Regions from separate parts of the Pantoea sp. y20 genome, predicted to be linked through region 2. Evidence: predicted binding sites of a transcription regulator. Region 2 holds the regulator's gene; each other region holds the start of a gene.
What was found. Region 2 encodes PurR, which represses purine synthesis genes. Its sites were predicted from a motif close to CANGCAAACGTTTGCNTG; they were not measured.
Positions count from the first base shown of each region.

Region 1: the regulator PurR is predicted to act here: its motif matches at 2,243-2,260, upstream of rbsD (D-ribose pyranase).
Region 3: the regulator PurR is predicted to act here: its motif matches at 1,583-1,600, upstream of cvpA (colicin V production protein).
Region 4: the regulator PurR is predicted to act here: its motif matches at 2,084-2,101, upstream of gcvT (glycine cleavage system aminomethyltransferase GcvT).

Region 1 is NZ_CM142816.1:4,183,825-4,187,768, forward strand. It holds gene rbsC (ribose ABC transporter permease) at 1-297, opposite strand, end outside; gene rbsA (ribose ABC transporter ATP-binding protein RbsA) at 294-1,802, opposite strand; gene rbsD (D-ribose pyranase) at 1,810-2,229, opposite strand; gene ACYAC5_RS19570 (YgiW/YdeI family stress tolerance OB fold protein) at 2,402-2,797, opposite strand; gene qseB (quorum sensing response regulator transcription factor QseB) at 2,978-3,640, shown strand; gene qseC (quorum sensing histidine kinase QseC) at 3,637-3,944, shown strand, end outside.
Region 2 is NZ_CM142816.1:1,885,376-1,889,319, forward strand. It holds gene punC (purine nucleoside transporter PunC) at 1-522, opposite strand, end outside; gene punR (DNA-binding transcriptional activator PunR) at 633-1,544, shown strand; gene purR (HTH-type transcriptional repressor PurR) at 1,541-2,566, opposite strand; gene cydH (cytochrome bd-I oxidase subunit CydH) at 2,841-2,930, shown strand; gene ACYAC5_RS08905 (C40 family peptidase) at 2,987-3,778, opposite strand.
Region 3 is NZ_CM142816.1:2,902,315-2,906,258, reverse strand. It holds gene folC (bifunctional tetrahydrofolate synthase/dihydrofolate synthase) at 1-673, shown strand, start outside; gene dedD (cell division protein DedD) at 663-1,412, shown strand; gene cvpA (colicin V production protein) at 1,663-2,148, shown strand; gene purF (amidophosphoribosyltransferase) at 2,185-3,702, shown strand; gene ACYAC5_RS13490 (UbiX family flavin prenyltransferase) at 3,819-3,944, shown strand, end outside.
Region 4 is NZ_CM142816.1:3,360,926-3,364,869, reverse strand. It holds gene ubiH (2-octaprenyl-6-methoxyphenyl hydroxylase) at 1-510, shown strand, start outside; gene ubiI (FAD-dependent 2-octaprenylphenol hydroxylase) at 531-1,733, shown strand; gene gcvT (glycine cleavage system aminomethyltransferase GcvT) at 2,156-3,253, shown strand; gene gcvH (glycine cleavage system protein GcvH) at 3,277-3,663, shown strand; gene gcvP (aminomethyl-transferring glycine dehydrogenase) at 3,763-3,944, shown strand, end outside.

The sequences.
Region 1 (3,944 bases), 1.9 Mb from region 2:
CAGCGCATTCACCTCTAATCCGACAATCGATGCCGCCACCGCGCCGGTCAGCGCCAGCAGCGATCCCACCGACAGATCAATGCCCGAGGTCAGAATCACCAGCGTCATGCCGACCGCCATAATGGCGTTGACGGATGTCTGCTGCAGAATGTTGAACATGTTGGCCAGCGTGAAGAAGTTCGGGCTCTGGCTGGCAACCACGGCGATCAGCACGATCAATGCAATCAGTGATTTCTGCTCCAGCAGCCAGGCTTTGCTAAACCAACGACGGCTGGCGGGTAAGGTTTGGGTGCTCATACAACTAACTCCTCGCTGTGTTGCTTACCGACTGCCGCCGCCATCAGGGATTCCTGGGTAGCTTGCTCACGGGAAAATTCGCCACTCAGATGGCCTTCATGCATCACCACAATACGATCGCTCATGCCCAGCACTTCCGGCATTTCCGACGACACCAAAATGATGCTCAGCCCTTCGGCTTTAAACTGGTTAATTAACTGATAAATTTCTTTTTTTGCCCCGACATCGACGCCGCGTGTCGGCTCATCAAGAATCAGCACATCGGGGCGCGTCATCAGGCCACGCGCAATCGCCACTTTTTGCTGATTACCGCCAGACAGCAGACCAATCGGTTGCTCCATTGACGGAGTTTTAACGTTGAACAGGCGGATAAAATCGCCCACCGCCAGTTGCTCGTCGCTGTGGCGCAGGTTGCCCGCGCCAGTGCTGAAATAGCGCAGCGCGGTCAGCGACATGTTCTCTTTCACCGACATGCCGAGCACCAGACCATCGCGCTTGCGGTCTTCCGAGATATACACAATGCCGCTGGCGAGGCCATCCTGCGGAGAGCGGGTCACGATCTCGCGGCCGTTCAGCGTCACTTTGCCTTTGCTGCGCGGCAGCGCGCCGTACAGCACTTTCATCAGTTCAGTACGTCCTGCGCCCATCAGACCCGACACGCCAAGGATTTCCCCTTTGCGCAGCGTAAAGCTGACGTTATTAACGCCCGGACCGCTGAGATTTTCCACTTTTAAGCGGATCTCGCCCGGCTGTTGATCGATACGCGGATATTGATCTTCCAGCTTGCGGCCGACCATCATCTCGATCAGGCTCTCTTCGCTGAGATCGCACACCGCGCGTTCGGCAATAAACTGCCCATCGCGGAACACGGTGACGTCATCGCAAATCTCGAAGATCTCTTTCATGCGGTGCGAGATATAGACGATGCCGCAGCCTTGCGCTTTCAGTTCATTGATGACGCGGAACAGCGACAGCGTTTCGGTATCAGTCAGCGCATCGGTCGGTTCATCCATAATGATGACTTTCGACTCGAAGCTGAGCACCTTGGCGATCTCGACCATCTGCTGATCGCCAATCGACAAATCGCCCACCAGCTTGTGGCTGTCGAAACGCAGATTGAGGCGCTTTAATAGCGCATCCGCTTCGGCATACATCTTTTTCCATTCGATGCGGCCAAAGCGGTTAACACATTCGCGGCCAAGGAAGATATTCTCGGCAACAGTCAGCTGCGGAATCAGGTTCAGTTCCTGATGGATAATGCCAATGCCTGCTTCCTGCGACGCTTTCGGGCCAGAGAACGCCACATCCTTACCCAGCCACTGCAGGGAACCGGCATCCATGCTGTAAATGCCGGTCAGCACTTTCATCATGGTGGATTTGCCCGCGCCGTTTTCACCCACCAGCGCCATCACGCGTCCCGGATAAACGGCCAGCGATGCGCCATTCAACGCCTTCACGCCAGGAAACGACTTTTCAATTCCTTTGAGTTGCAATAACGGTTGCATAGCGGCCTCAGAAGGTCACGCCGGCGCTCAGGATGACATTCGCATACGGAGAACACTCTCCGCTGCGAATGACCGCCTGACTACGCTGCGTATGTTGTTTGAATTGTTCATGGCTGGTGTAACGGATGGTGATGACATTCCCCTGGTGCTGTTGCAAGGCTTCGAGCACGGCGAGCAGTGCGCTGTGGAGCTGCGGATTGTGCTGCTTAATCTCCTCCGCCATCAGGGCGCTTTCGACCTGCATCTCCTGCGTGACAACGTCAACTACCTGTAGAAATTCGGGCGTACCCGGCGTTAACGCCAGATCGATGCGCTGTGGACCGGCCGGAATCGGCAAGCCTGCATCTGCAATCGTCAGCGTATCGGTGTGCCCCAGGCGAGCAATCACATGTGAGACTTCAGCGTTTAACAAGCGACCTTTTTTCATTTATTCCACTCCACAGCGAAACGTTTCGCTGATCGGGAGTGTATAAAATGCGCACGGCAACTCAATGGCGGCATCACGGAAATGTGATCGCCATCGAAACGTTTCGCTTGTGCCGGAGAGAATTTGAGTTTGGTGGGATTTTGGAGCCGCTGCTGCGGCCCCGAAGATGGCATTACGGCAGTTTACGTACCTGTTTCACGTCCAGTTCGATGGAGTTGAAATCTTTATCCAGTTCGCCGGTCAGTTCTACCTGATCCTTCGGCGTGATGGTCAAACCGTTCCAGCGTTTATGATCGATTTCAACTTTCATGGTGCCGGTGGCATCACGGAACTGATAATCCTCATCACCGATTTGCTTCTCAAGCGTACCGCGCACGGTAATCCAGCTATCGTCTTTCATCTCTTCGGCCTGTTTCACCGTGACAACGCTGGTGTTATCGGCTTTGAACCCGCCGGACTTCACCTGCGCGGATGGCGCATTGGGATCAACAAAGCCACCTTGCTGAGCGGCAAGAACCGGCGTGGCGGCCAGGGCGACAATCGCTAACAGAGCTGCAGACTTTTTCATAATTCACCTCTTTTCCATGAATGTGTCGGTTTACGGGAGCTATTTCACCATAAGGTTCTTAACAGGATCTTAAGAGAATCCGTTTGGCTAACATTCATGAAAAATAGTCTATTTGCCGGGATTTTCGCTGTACAAGAGCAATTGTGCTTCGTATAACTCCGCTTAACAGAAGGAGAGTTGATGCGCATTTTACTGATTGAAGATGACACGCTGATTGGCGACGGTTTGAAAGTCGGGTTGACCAAACTTGGTTTCAGCGTGGATTGGTTTGTCTCCGGCGAAGCCGGATTTCAGGCGTTGACCGCCGCACCCTGGGACGCGGTGGTGCTGGATCTGTCGCTGCCCGAACGCGATGGTCTGGATATCCTGCGTCAGTGGCGCCAGCAAGGACACGATGTGCCGGTGCTGATTCTCACCGCGCGCGATGCGCTCGATCAGCGCGTACAGGGATTACAACTCGGCGCCGACGATTACCTGTGTAAGCCGTTTGCGTTAACAGAAGTGGCGGCACGCTTGCAGGCGTTGATCCGTCGCCGTCATGGGCAACTACAGCCGGAACTGAAACACGGCAACGTGGTAATGGCGCCCGGCAGCCACAGCGTGCTGTGCGATGGCGAACCCGTTAGCCTGAAAAGCCGCGAACTGGCGCTGCTGGAACTGTTTCTGCGTAATCCTGGCCGCGTGCTGACGCGCAGTCAGCTGGAGGAGAAGCTCTACAGCTGGGATGAAGATGTCTCCAGCAATGCGGTGGAAGTGCACATTCATCATCTGCGCAAGAAACTCGGCAGCCAGTTTATTCGTACCGTACACGGCGTCGGTTATACGCTGGGAGCGGCGGAATGAGTCTGTTTCTGCGCCTCGCCATCGGCTTTGTGCTGCTGATTATAGTGTGCGGCGGCCTGGCCGGCCTCAGCGCCTGGCATCAAACCCGCGATACGGTGAACGAGCTGTTTGATACTCAGCAGATGCTTTTCGCCAAACGGCTGATAGCGCTTGATCCCACCTCACTGCAGGACGTGACGTTGCCGAAAACCAAAGCGATCCTGCGCCATCACCGCGGCGATCAGGATGATGATGCGCTGGCATTTGCCATTTTCAGCGCGGCAGGCCAACCGTTGTTGAACGACGGCGAAAACGGTCGCGATCT
Region 2 (3,944 bases):
CAGCAACACTACGGCAACCAGCGTCAGCGTGATAAAGATGCTGCGCCAGTGGAAGTGGCCGATCAGCCAGGCGCCGAGCAGCGGTGCCAGCGCCGGAGACAGCGCAACCAGCGGCATAATCGTTGCAAACACTTTATTGGCTTTCGCTTTTGGGTAGTGATCCACCACCAGCGCCTGCCAGCTTACGGCAGCCGCACACACGCCAATCGCCTGCATAAAACGCAGCGCCAGCATCAGGCGGACATCGGTCACCCACAGCATTCCCAGACAACCGAGGGCGAAGATGGCAAGGCCCGCCAGCAAAATCGGCTTACGTCCATAACGATCTGATAGCGGTCCCCAAAATACCTGGGCACAGGCAAAACCGCCGAGAAACAGACTCAGGCTGGCGCTGATGGTGCCGGGTGCGCTAGCAAAATCACGCTGCATATCGCCAAAGGCGGGCAAATACATATCCGTGGCAAGAAAGCCGAGCATGCTGAGCACGGCGAGATAAGGCATAAATGCTTTAGACGACAACATGTTGATTCTCTTTTGGGCAGGGTGAACGCCGGGGAGTGTAAAAGGATGCGGCGCGCTTTGTGAAACGCTAATATTTGCATGGTGCTGTTAAAATTTTTGAAGGCAAATTTATGTGGTCAGAATATGCGCTTGAAGTGGTGGATGCAGTAGCGCGCACCGGCAGTTTTAGCGCGGCAGCGCAGGAACTGCATCGCGTGCCCTCTGCCGTCAGTTATACTGTGCGCCAGCTGGAAACCTGGCTGGCGGTGCCGCTGTTTGAGCGCCAGCATCGGGAAGTGGTGATGACAGCGGCGGGCGAGCATTTTGTGCGGGAAGGCCGATCTGTTATCAAAAAAATGCTGGCCACTCGCCGACAGTGTCAGCAACTGGCAAATGGCTGGCGCGGCGAGTTGAGCATCGCGGTTGACTGCATTGTAAAACCGCAGCGCACGCGACAGTTAGTGAAGGACTTCTATCGCCATTTTCCCGATATGGAGCTGATTATCAGCTACGAAGTGTTCAACGGCGTGTGGGATGCGTTGGCTGATGGTCGGGTGGATGTGGCGATTGGCGCAACCCAGGCCATTCCGGTGGGCGGACGTTTTGCCTTTCAGGATATGGGCGCGCTGAACTGGCGTTGTGTGGTGAGCCCTGATCATCCGCTGGTTAACAGCAAGGAGCTGGATGATGAAACCTTGCGGGCGTGGCCATCGCTGGTGCTGGAAGATACCTCGCGTGCGTTACCGCGCCGTATGACATGGACGCTGGATAATCAGCGGCGGTTGGTGGTGCCAGAGTGGGAAACCGGGATGGATTGTTTGCTGGCAGGATTGTGCGTCGGCATGGTGCCTGGCCATTTGGCGCGTCCACTGCTGGACAGCCAAAAACTGGTCGAGCTGGCGCTACCGCAGGCGTTTCCGGACAGTCCGTGCTGCGTCAGCTGGTCAGAACAGCGCGCGTCACCGGCGCTGGCGTGGTTACTGGCTTATCTCGGGGATGCGGAAACGCTGAACCACGAATGGCTCAGCGAAGTGTCGGCTTAGCGGCGGTAGTCGCGGAACGGACCGTACGCCACCGAACGGCGTTCAATCAGCGTTGGTTGGACTTCGATAGTTTGCGGATCTTCGCGCTTGCTGGTGATGCGATCCAGCAGCATCTCCAGCGCTTTTTCGCCTAGTTCAGCTTTCGGCTGGTGCACGGTGGTGAGCGCTGGTGTGAAATAGCGCGCGTTGCGCACGTTATCGTAGCCAATCACCGAGATATCCTGCGGTACGCGCAAACCCATCTCATCAGCAGCGCAAATCGCGCCCATCGCCATGATATCGCCACCGCAGAACACCGCGGTTGGACGCTGTTTCTGATTTAAGATCTGTTGCATCGCCAGATAGCCCGATTCAGGCTCAAAGTCGCCCTGAACCACCCACTCGGGACGCACCGTAATGCCCGCTTCGTTCATTGCCTGCAGGAAGCCAGCATGACGTCCACCGCCGGTGTTGCGCTCCATTTGGCCAGGAATGGCACCGATATCGCGATGGCCACGTTCAATCAGATAACGCCCGGCGAGATAGCCGCCCTGAAATGCATTGTCCTGCACGGTATCGGTGAAATCACCGCGTGATGCACCCCAATCCATCACCACCATGGGGATATTGCGGTTCTCTTCCAGCATCTGCAGCAAATCGTCTGGATATTCCGAACACATCACCAGCAGACCATCGACGCGCTTTTGCGCCATCATCGACAGGTAAGCGCGCTGCTTTTGCAGATCGTTGTGCGCATTGCCGAGAATCAGCGTATAGCCGCGTTCGAAGCAGCGATTCTCCACCGCTTCGATAATTTCAGCGAAGTAGGGCGCTTCGCTGGAGGTCGCCAGCAGACCCAAGGTTTTAGTGTGATTGACTTTGAGACTACGCGCCACGGCACTCGGCGAGTAGTGTAATTCTTTGATCGCTTCCCATACGGCGTTACGCGTCTCTTCCGCAACGAAACGCGTTTTGTTGATGACATGCGAAACCGTGGTGGTTGAGACACCCGCGCGTTTTGCGACATCTTTAATTGTTGCCATGAAAATGGTGCTCCTGGGCTTATCGCAACTTACTGATAAGTATATTGTTAAACGTTTGCGTCTGCTAATGCTTTTACAGCCCAAAAAAGCGGGCAAAACGGCATGTTCAAGCAGGCAAAATCACTTCATCACGCTGTAATTACAGCCTGCGCAAAATCTGTTGCGCAACGAAAGGCGGCGATTCTAGCAAGCTGGCGCGGATAACACGAGATTTTTGCCTATTGCTATGCGAAAATCGTCTTAACCCTAATAATTGTGCGACTAAGGAGTTGTGATGAATACCGACCTGAAGCTGGCGCTAATGACCACTGTTGGCGCACTGTTGATGATTATCGCTTTCAGCTTTACCGCGATCATGCACTAACAAAAAAGCCGGAGCTGACAACAGCATCCGGCTTTTTTATTTCTGTTGCGCAACAACTAGCGAATGGTTTTTGGCGTCATCATACGACGCGCGCCCACATAGTGTTTCTGCCAGTAATCCTCACCCAATGCGCTAATCTGAATATCTTTGCCGGTACGCGGCGACTGAATGAATTTGCCATTGCCAAGATAAACGCCGACATGGTCGGCGGTACCGCGATTGTTGATGCGGAAGAACACCAGATCGCCTTTCTCCAGCATTTCACGCTTAATCGGTGCCGCATCACGCAGGTGATACATCTCATTGGCGGTGCGTGGCAGTTTGAATTTCACCAGATCTTTATAGGCGTACCATACCAGGCCGCTGCAATCGAAACCAGTGTGTGGCGAAGCGCCGCCCCACTGATAAGGTTTGCCGAGTTGACCCATTAATTTGGTCATCGCCGTTTCACGCGCTTTTTGATAACGCTGACGGTGCGCTTTACTCATTTTGATGCCGGTCAGCGCTAACGCTTCATCATCGACGGCGATCTCGGGCGTTTTCTTCGCTAAACGTTGATGACCGTATTTCTTAGCAGAGAGTTTCAGCGGGGATTTTTTGCTGGTGGTTTTGTGCAGCGCGATGTCTGTTTTGCTCTGTTTTTTGAGCTTGAATTTTTGAACAGCGGTCAGACGCGATTTTTTGGTGGTGGTTTTTACCGGACGTCGTTTGCGGCGCTCGTCTTCACGTGCGCTCTTTTTCTCTGCTTTAAGCGAACTGGCGTTAACGGGCGCATGCGGAGATGCAGCGGCCACATTAAAGAACAGTTGGGCAAAAGCCAGTATGAAAAGCGTAATTAGTAGACGCATAATCCGATTACAGGTTAAGCAGGCTGAATCATAGCAGACTGCATTAAAGTGAGAGAAATCTGATCAAGTGACCAGCGCCGAGGCAATTCTAATCCACTTTTTTTACAAAAGGTAAGGCCTTTTTCTATTAATATGTTACCAGATTGATTCTGTAGCAAAAATGAGC
Region 3 (3,944 bases), 1.0 Mb from region 2:
TGTCGGTGAAGCCGATATGCCGGGCACCATCGCCGACGTTGCAGCGGAGAAGGGCGCGGTGTTGCTGCAGCGCAATCGCGACTGGCAGTGGCAGCAAACGGGTACCAGCTGGACGTTGCAGGATGCGCACGGCGAGCTGCGCGATTTACCGCTGCCGCAGGTGCCGTTACCCAATGCCGCCACCGCGCTGACCGCGCTGCGTGCGTCGGGTTTAACGGTAAGCGAAGCGATTATTCGTCAGCATCTGCCGCTGGCGATTTTGCCGGGGCGCTTCCAGACCGTCAGCGAAGCGCCGCGCGTCATTCTCGATGTGGCGCACAATCCGCATGCCGCTTATTATCTGGCTTCGCGTCTGGCTGAAGAGCCGCACAGCGGTGAAGTGCATGCGGTGGTCGGCATGCTGCACGACAAAGATATCGCGGGCACGCTGGCGGCGCTGGCACCACAGGTTGATCGTTGGTACTGCGCGCCGCTCGACGGTCCGCGCGGTGCCTCCGCCGATGAGCTGCTGGCTCATCTGGACGGCGGTGTGGCTTACAGCAACGTTGATGCAGCCTGGCAAGCGGCGCGTCAGCAGGCGCGTCCCGAAGATGTGATTCTGGTGTGTGGCTCTTTCCACACCGTAGCGCAGGTTATGGAATCGATGGCAGCGGAGAACGGCAGTGGCAAGTAAGTTCCAAAATCGCTTAGTCGGTACGGTCATTCTGGTGGCGATTGGTGTCATCGTCTTGCCCGGCCTGCTAGACGGTAAGAAGAAACATTATAAAGAAGAGTTCGCCGCCATTCCGCTGGTGCCAAAACCGGACGATCAGCAGGATAGCGAAATGGTGCCGCCGGTGACGCAACCCTTGCCGGCGCAGCCGCCGGAAGGGGCGGGCGCGGCCCAGAATCAGAACGGTGGTAAAACCGCCACCAACGGCAGCGCACAGCCCACGCAGAATAGCGAGCCCAGCGTGGTCACGCCGCCGCCGGTGCATCAGCAAGTGCAGCCGAAACCGGTGGAACAGTCGAAGCCAAAAGCGGTCGAGCAGCCGAAACCGAAGCCGGTTGAACAGCCGAAGCCAAAACCGGTGGAGCAAGCTAAGCCGAAGCCCGTCGAGCAGCCGAAACCGGTAGAGCAGTCGAAACCGGTGGAAACGCCGAAGCAGAGTGAACCGGCAGCGCCAGCTGGTCAGGCATTCGTGGTGCAGCTCGGAGCGCTGAAGAATGCGGCGAAAGTGAGCGAGATTGTGGCGCAGCTGCGTCTTTCCGGTTATCGCGCCTTTACCGTGCCGTCTACGCCGGTGCAGGGACAAATCACCCGCATTTACGTCGGTCCGGATGCCAATAAAGCGAAGCTGCAAGGCTCGCTGAGTGAGTTGCAAAGCATCTCCGGCCTCGGTGGCGTGGTGAAACCGTATAGCGCGCGATAACGCGCTGATAAGCCGCGCCAATAGCAGAAAAAGGCGCGGCTTTACAAAATTTTTGTAGCGAAGCGCGACAGGAAAATCATTGAATATCAGTGGATTAAATCACTGATAATACACAGGGCGAGGAAAGTTTTTTTCATCGCCCTTTTTGCGGAAACAGAACCGGAAAACCCTACGCAAACGTTTTCTTTTTCTGTTAGAATGCGCCCCGAACTGGATGCAGGGGTGCGATAGCACTGGGCTGGAAGAGTTCATGATCTGGATTGATTACGTCATTATTGCGGTAGTTGGTTTTTCGGCTCTGGTCAGCCTGATTCGCGGGTTTGTCCGGGAAGCCTTATCTCTCGTTACCTGGGGATGCGCGTTTTTTGTCGCCAGTCATTATTACGCCTACCTTGCAGTCTGGTTTACAGGTTTTGACGACGAACTGGTTCGCAACGGCATCGCTATCGCGGTGTTGTTTGTTGCCACCCTGATTGTGGGTGCCATCGTGAACTATGTGATCGGCTCGCTGGTTGAAAAAACCGGCTTGTCGGGAACCGACAGGGTGTTGGGTGTCTGTTTCGGGGCGTTGCGCGGTGTGCTGATCGTGTCTGCTATGCTGTTCTTTCTCGATACATTCACCGGCTTTTCTAAAAGCCCGGACTGGCAACAGTCGCAACTCATTCCCCAGTTCAGTTACATCATCAGGTGGTTTTTCGATTACCTGAAAAGCACGTCGAGTTTTTTACCCCGGTGACACCATCGGGAGTGCGGCTAATGAGGAAATGACAATATGTGCGGTATTGTTGGTATCACCGGTTTCATGCCAGTAAACCAGTCAATCTATGACGCGTTAACGGTGCTTCAGCACCGCGGGCAGGATGCCGCCGGCATTTGTACCATCGATGCTATTAACTGCTTCCGTTTGCGTAAAGCCAACGGCCTGGTCAGCGATGTGTTCGAAGCGCGCCATATGCAGCGTCTGCAGGGCAACATCGGGATTGGTCATGTGCGCTACCCAACGGCAGGCAGCTCCAGCGCCTCTGAAGCGCAACCTTTCTACGTGAACTCTCCTTACGGCATCACGTTGGCGCATAACGGCAACCTGACTAACGCCCACGAACTGCGTAAACAGCTGTTCGAAACGGGTCGCCGTCACGTTAATACCACCTCAGATTCCGAAATCCTGCTGAATATCTTCGCGCAGGAGCTGGACCGTTTTCAGCACTATCCGCTGGAAGCTGACAACATTTTTGCTGCGGTGGCGGCTGTGCATCAGCAGGTGCGCGGCGCTTACGCAGTGGTTTCAATGATTATTGGACACGGAATGGTCGCCTTCCGCGATCCCAACGGTATTCGTCCGCTGGTGCTGGGCAAGCGCGTTATCGCCGATGGCCGCACCGAATACATGGTGGCGTCAGAGAGCGTCGCGTTGGATACGCTGGGCTTCGAGTTCATTCGTGACGTAGCGCCTGGCGAAGCCGTGTACATCACCGAGCAGGGCCAGCTCTCTACGCGTCAATGCGCCGAGAACCCGAAAACCAATCCGTGCCTGTTCGAATACGTCTACTTTGCGCGTCCGGACTCGTTCCTCGACAAAATCTCGGTGTACAGTGCACGCGTGCGTATGGGCACCAAGTTGGGTAACAAAATTGCCCGCGAGTGGGAAGATCTGGATATCGATGTGGTGATCCCGATTCCGGAAACCTCAACCGATATCGCGCTGGAAATCGCACGCATCCTCGACAAGCCATATCGTCAGGGCTTCGTGAAGAACCGCTACGTTGGCCGTACCTTTATCATGCCCGGCCAGCAGCAGCGCCGCAGCGCCGTTCGCCGTAAGCTGAACGCCAACCGTGCTGAGTTCCGTGATAAGAATGTGTTGCTGGTGGATGACTCCATCGTTCGCGGCACCACATCCGAGCAGATCATTGAGATGGCACGTGAAGCGGGCGCGAAAAAAGTCTATCTCGCCTCGGCGGCACCAGAGATCCGTTTCCCGAACGTCTATGGCATTGATATGCCAAGCGCTACCGAACTGATTGCGCATGGCCGTGAAGTGAATGAGATTTGCCAGCTGATTAAAGCGGATGCGTTGATTTTCCAGGACCTGAACGACCTGATTGAAGCGGTGCGTGAAGAGAACCCGGATATCGCCAACTTTGAGTGCTCGGTATTCAACGGCATCTACGTCACCAAAGATGTCGATCAACAGTACCTTGAGTATCTGCAGTCGCTGCGTAATGACGATTCCAAAGCCATCGCGCGTCAGACAGAAGTGGAAGGTCTGGAGCTGCACAACGAAGGCTAAGCCAGAGGTTATGGCAGAGTAAAAGCAGGGCGGGCGCAATCCCGCCCTGTTTGTTTTTGTATTTTTGTTCAGTGAGCCGCTATCATTGCCGCAATCTGAACCTGCAAGGCTGAATTATGAAACGACTGATCATTGGTATTTCCGGCGCCAGCGGCGCGATCTACGGCGTACGCATGTTGCAAGTGCTGCAACCGCTGGCGGAGGTGGAAACCCATTTGGTGATCAGCCCCGCCGCGCGGCAA
Region 4 (3,944 bases), 1.5 Mb from region 2:
TGGTGCCACCCGCTTGAGGCGCAAGCAACGATTAAGCAGTGGGATGATGCGACCTTCCTGCAAGAACTGCAGCGCGCATTCGGCTGGCGTCTGGGGCGCTTCACGCATACCGGTCAACGCGAGCATTATCCGCTGGCGCTGCAAACCGCTGAACGTCAGGTGACACATCGTCTGGCGCTGGTGGGCAACGCGGCGCAAACGCTGCATCCAATCGCCGGACAAGGCTTCAACCTGGGTCTGCGTGATGTGATGTCGCTGGCGGAAACGCTGGCAGGCGCATATCGTCAGCAGCAAGATCCCGGCAGTTTCGCGGTATTACAGCATTTTGCCGCGCGACGTCAGCCCGATCGTGCCGCCACTGTTGGCGTCACTGACGGTTTAGTCCGACTGTTTGCTAACCGCTATGCGCCGTTGGTAGCAGGACGAAATCTTGGGCTGGTGGCGATGGACCATCTGCCTTGGCTACGAAATCCACTTGCCGCGCGCACGCTCGGCTGGGTTAAGCGTTAAGCACGAATTAAGGGGCAGCAATGCAAACTTTTGATGTGGCAATTGCCGGAGGCGGCATGGTGGGTTTGGCCGTCGCCTGCGGACTCCAAGGCAGCGGCTTACGCGTTGCCGTGCTGGAAAAAGCACCCGAGCCACAGTTTGATCCGGCGGCCAATGCGTCGATTCGCGTCTCCGCCATCAACGCTGCCAGTGAACGTCTGCTGCAAAAGCTCGATGTCTGGTCGAGCATTCTGGCGCTGCGCGCCAGCGCCTATCACGGCATGGAAGTGTGGGATCAGGACAGCTTTGGCTCAATCAGCTTTGATGACGAGCAGCAGGGTTTATCGCATCTTGGCCATATTATTGAAAACGAAGTGATTCATAGCGCGTTGTGGCAGCGTGCCAGTCAGAGCAGCGATATTACGCTGTTTGCCCCGGCGCAGCTGCAGCAAGTGGCGTTTGGCGACAACGAAGCCTTCATTACGTTGCAGGATGGCAGCATGATGAGCGCACGTTTGCTGGTGGCGGCCGACGGCGCCAATTCGTGGCTGCGCGATAAAGCGGATATCCCGCTGACTTTCTGGGATTACGAGCATCACGCGCTGGTGGCGAACATCCGCACCGATATGCCGCATGATGCAATTGCGCGTCAGGTGTTTCACGGCGACGGTATTCTGGCGTTCCTGCCGATGCAGGATCCACACTTATGCTCGATCGTCTGGTCGCTCGCGCCACAGGAAGCGGCACGCTTGCATTCGATGCCGGAAGCGCTATTTAATCAGCAGCTGTCGGTGGCGTTTGATATGCGTCTTGGCTTGTGTCAGGTCGAGAGTGAACGTAAAACCTTCCCGTTGACGGCACGTTATGCGCGTAACTTTGCCGCGCACCGTTTGGCGCTGGTCGGCGATGCCGCCCACACCATCCATCCGCTGGCCGGGCAGGGCGTAAATCTCGGCTTTATGGATGCGGCTGAATTAATTGGTGAAATTCGTCGATTGCATCAGGAAGGCAAAGACATTGGTCAGCATCTCTATCTGCGTCGCTATGAGCGCAGCCGCAAGCACAGTGCGGCGATGATGCTGGCGGGGATGCAGGGTTTTCGCGAGCTGTTTGCCGGCACCCATCCCGCGAAAAAGCTGCTGCGTGATGTTGGCCTCAAGCTCGCCGACACGTTACCTGGCGTTAAACCGCTGATGCTGAAACAGGCGATGGGGCTTAACGATCTACCCAGATGGATACGCTAATCATCTCAGCTAACGGCGCCCCATTGGGCGCCGTTTTTCTTTGCTGCACCCCAATGATGCAGCGATGCACCGCGATCGCGCCTCGTTTGATTTATTCTAATTTGACGCCTTAATTCGCATTAGATTAATTCATGTCACGGCCCTGCGCATGCCGGACCATTTCTTAATCCTGTGGCGTGTATTCCCTCAATTTGCTGCATGAAAGTAATTTAGTCGTATTTTGTGCGAGGCTAATCACAATAATGCAGTGATTTATGCTGGGCGCTGTTCGATGATTTGATGAAAGGTGGTAGTGTTTCGCCCTCGTTTTCCTCATAGTTAATTGCCACATTAGGTGATAACTTCAGCACAAAGAGAACGTTTGCGTCAGCCTCATTAGGCGACGCAGGCGCGTCACACTCACTTGTCTTCACAGGATGGTTATGACTCAGCAAACGCCTCTATTCGAACAGCATCAGGCAAGCGGTGCACGCATGGTGGACTTCCACGGCTGGATGATGCCGCTGCATTACGGCTCGCAAATGGATGAGCATCACGCGGTGCGTAACGATGCCGGCATGTTTGATGTTTCCCACATGACCATCGTCGATTTGCGCGGCGCACGTACCCGCGAATTCCTGCGCTATCTGCTGGCAAACGATGTCGCCAAGCTCACCCAGCCGGGCAAAGCCCTGTATACCGGCATGTTGAATGCCTCTGCTGGCGTCATTGATGATTTGATTGTTTACTTTATGAGCGAAGATTTCTTCCGTCTGGTGGTGAACTCCGCTACGCGAGAGAAAGATCTAGTCTGGATTAAACAGCATGCGCAGCCGTTTGGCGTTGAGCTGACCGAACGTGACGATCTGGCGCTGATTGCGGTGCAAGGTCCAAACGCGCAGCAGAAAGCACAAACGCTGTTGAGCGCCGCTCAGCGTGATGCCGTTGCCGGCATGAAACCCTTCTTTGGCGTGCAGGCCGAAAACCTGTTTATCGCTACCACCGGCTACACCGGCGAAGCGGGTTATGAGATTGCCATGCCAGCGACTGAAGCCGCCGCTTTCTGGCAGCAGCTGTTGGCCGCAGGCGTTAAACCGGCTGGACTCGGTGCGCGTGACACGCTGCGTCTGGAAGCGGGCATGAACCTGTACGGTCAGGAGATGGATGAGGGCGTTTCGCCGCTCGCCGCCAATATGGGCTGGACCATCAGCTGGGAACCTGCCGATCGCGATTTCATTGGCCGTGATGCCCTGCAAGCGCAGCGCGAGCACGGCACCGAAAAGCTGGTTGGCCTGGTGATGACCGAAAAAGGGGTGCTGCGTAACGGGTTAACGGTGCGCTTCACCGATCAACAAGGTCAGCCGCAGCAAGGTATTATTACCAGTGGTTCCTTCTCACCAACCCTGGGTTACAGCATCGCGCTGGCGCGTGTGCCAGCCGGCATTGGTGAGCAGGCGATTGTGGAAATCCGCAACCGTGAAATGCCAGTGAAAGTCACCAAACCGATTTTTGTTCGCGCCGGTAAGCCGGTTGCCCAGTAATTTTTTTTCAGGAGAAATGGCCAATGAGCAATGTGCCAAATGAATTGAAATACCGCGATAGCCACGAATGGGTCCGTAAAGAAGCCGACGGCACCTTCACTGTGGGTATCACCGAACACGCACAGGAACTGCTGGGCGATATGGTGTTTGTCGATCTGCCAGACGTCGGTGCTACCTTCTCGGCCGGTGATGACTGCGCCGTTGCGGAGTCGGTAAAAGCGGCTTCAGACATCTACGCGCCACTGAGCGGTGAGATTGTGGCGGTGAACGACAATCTGGGCGATTCGCCAGAGCTTGTGAACAGCGCGCCGTACGCCGATGGTTGGCTGTTCCGCATCAAAGCCAGCGACGAATCAGAACTCGACGCGATGCTGGATGCCGATGCCTATAAAGCCGCAATCGACGAGTAACCGGTAGTGGCAGAAGGTGGCGCGCTGCGTCGCCTTCTTTTTTATCTGCCTGATTTAACGCCATTTTTGTAACCCAGCCCGATTCAGGATTTACTGCAAATGACCCAGACTCTCAGCCAGCTTGAACACAACGGTGCTTTCATTGAGCGCCACATCGGTCCTACGCCGGAACAACAGGCCTTAATGCTGGAAGCGATTGGTGCCAGTTCGCTCTCCTCATTGATCAGTTCTATTGTGCCTGCCGACATCCAACTGCCAGGCCCGCCTGCAGTAGGCATTGC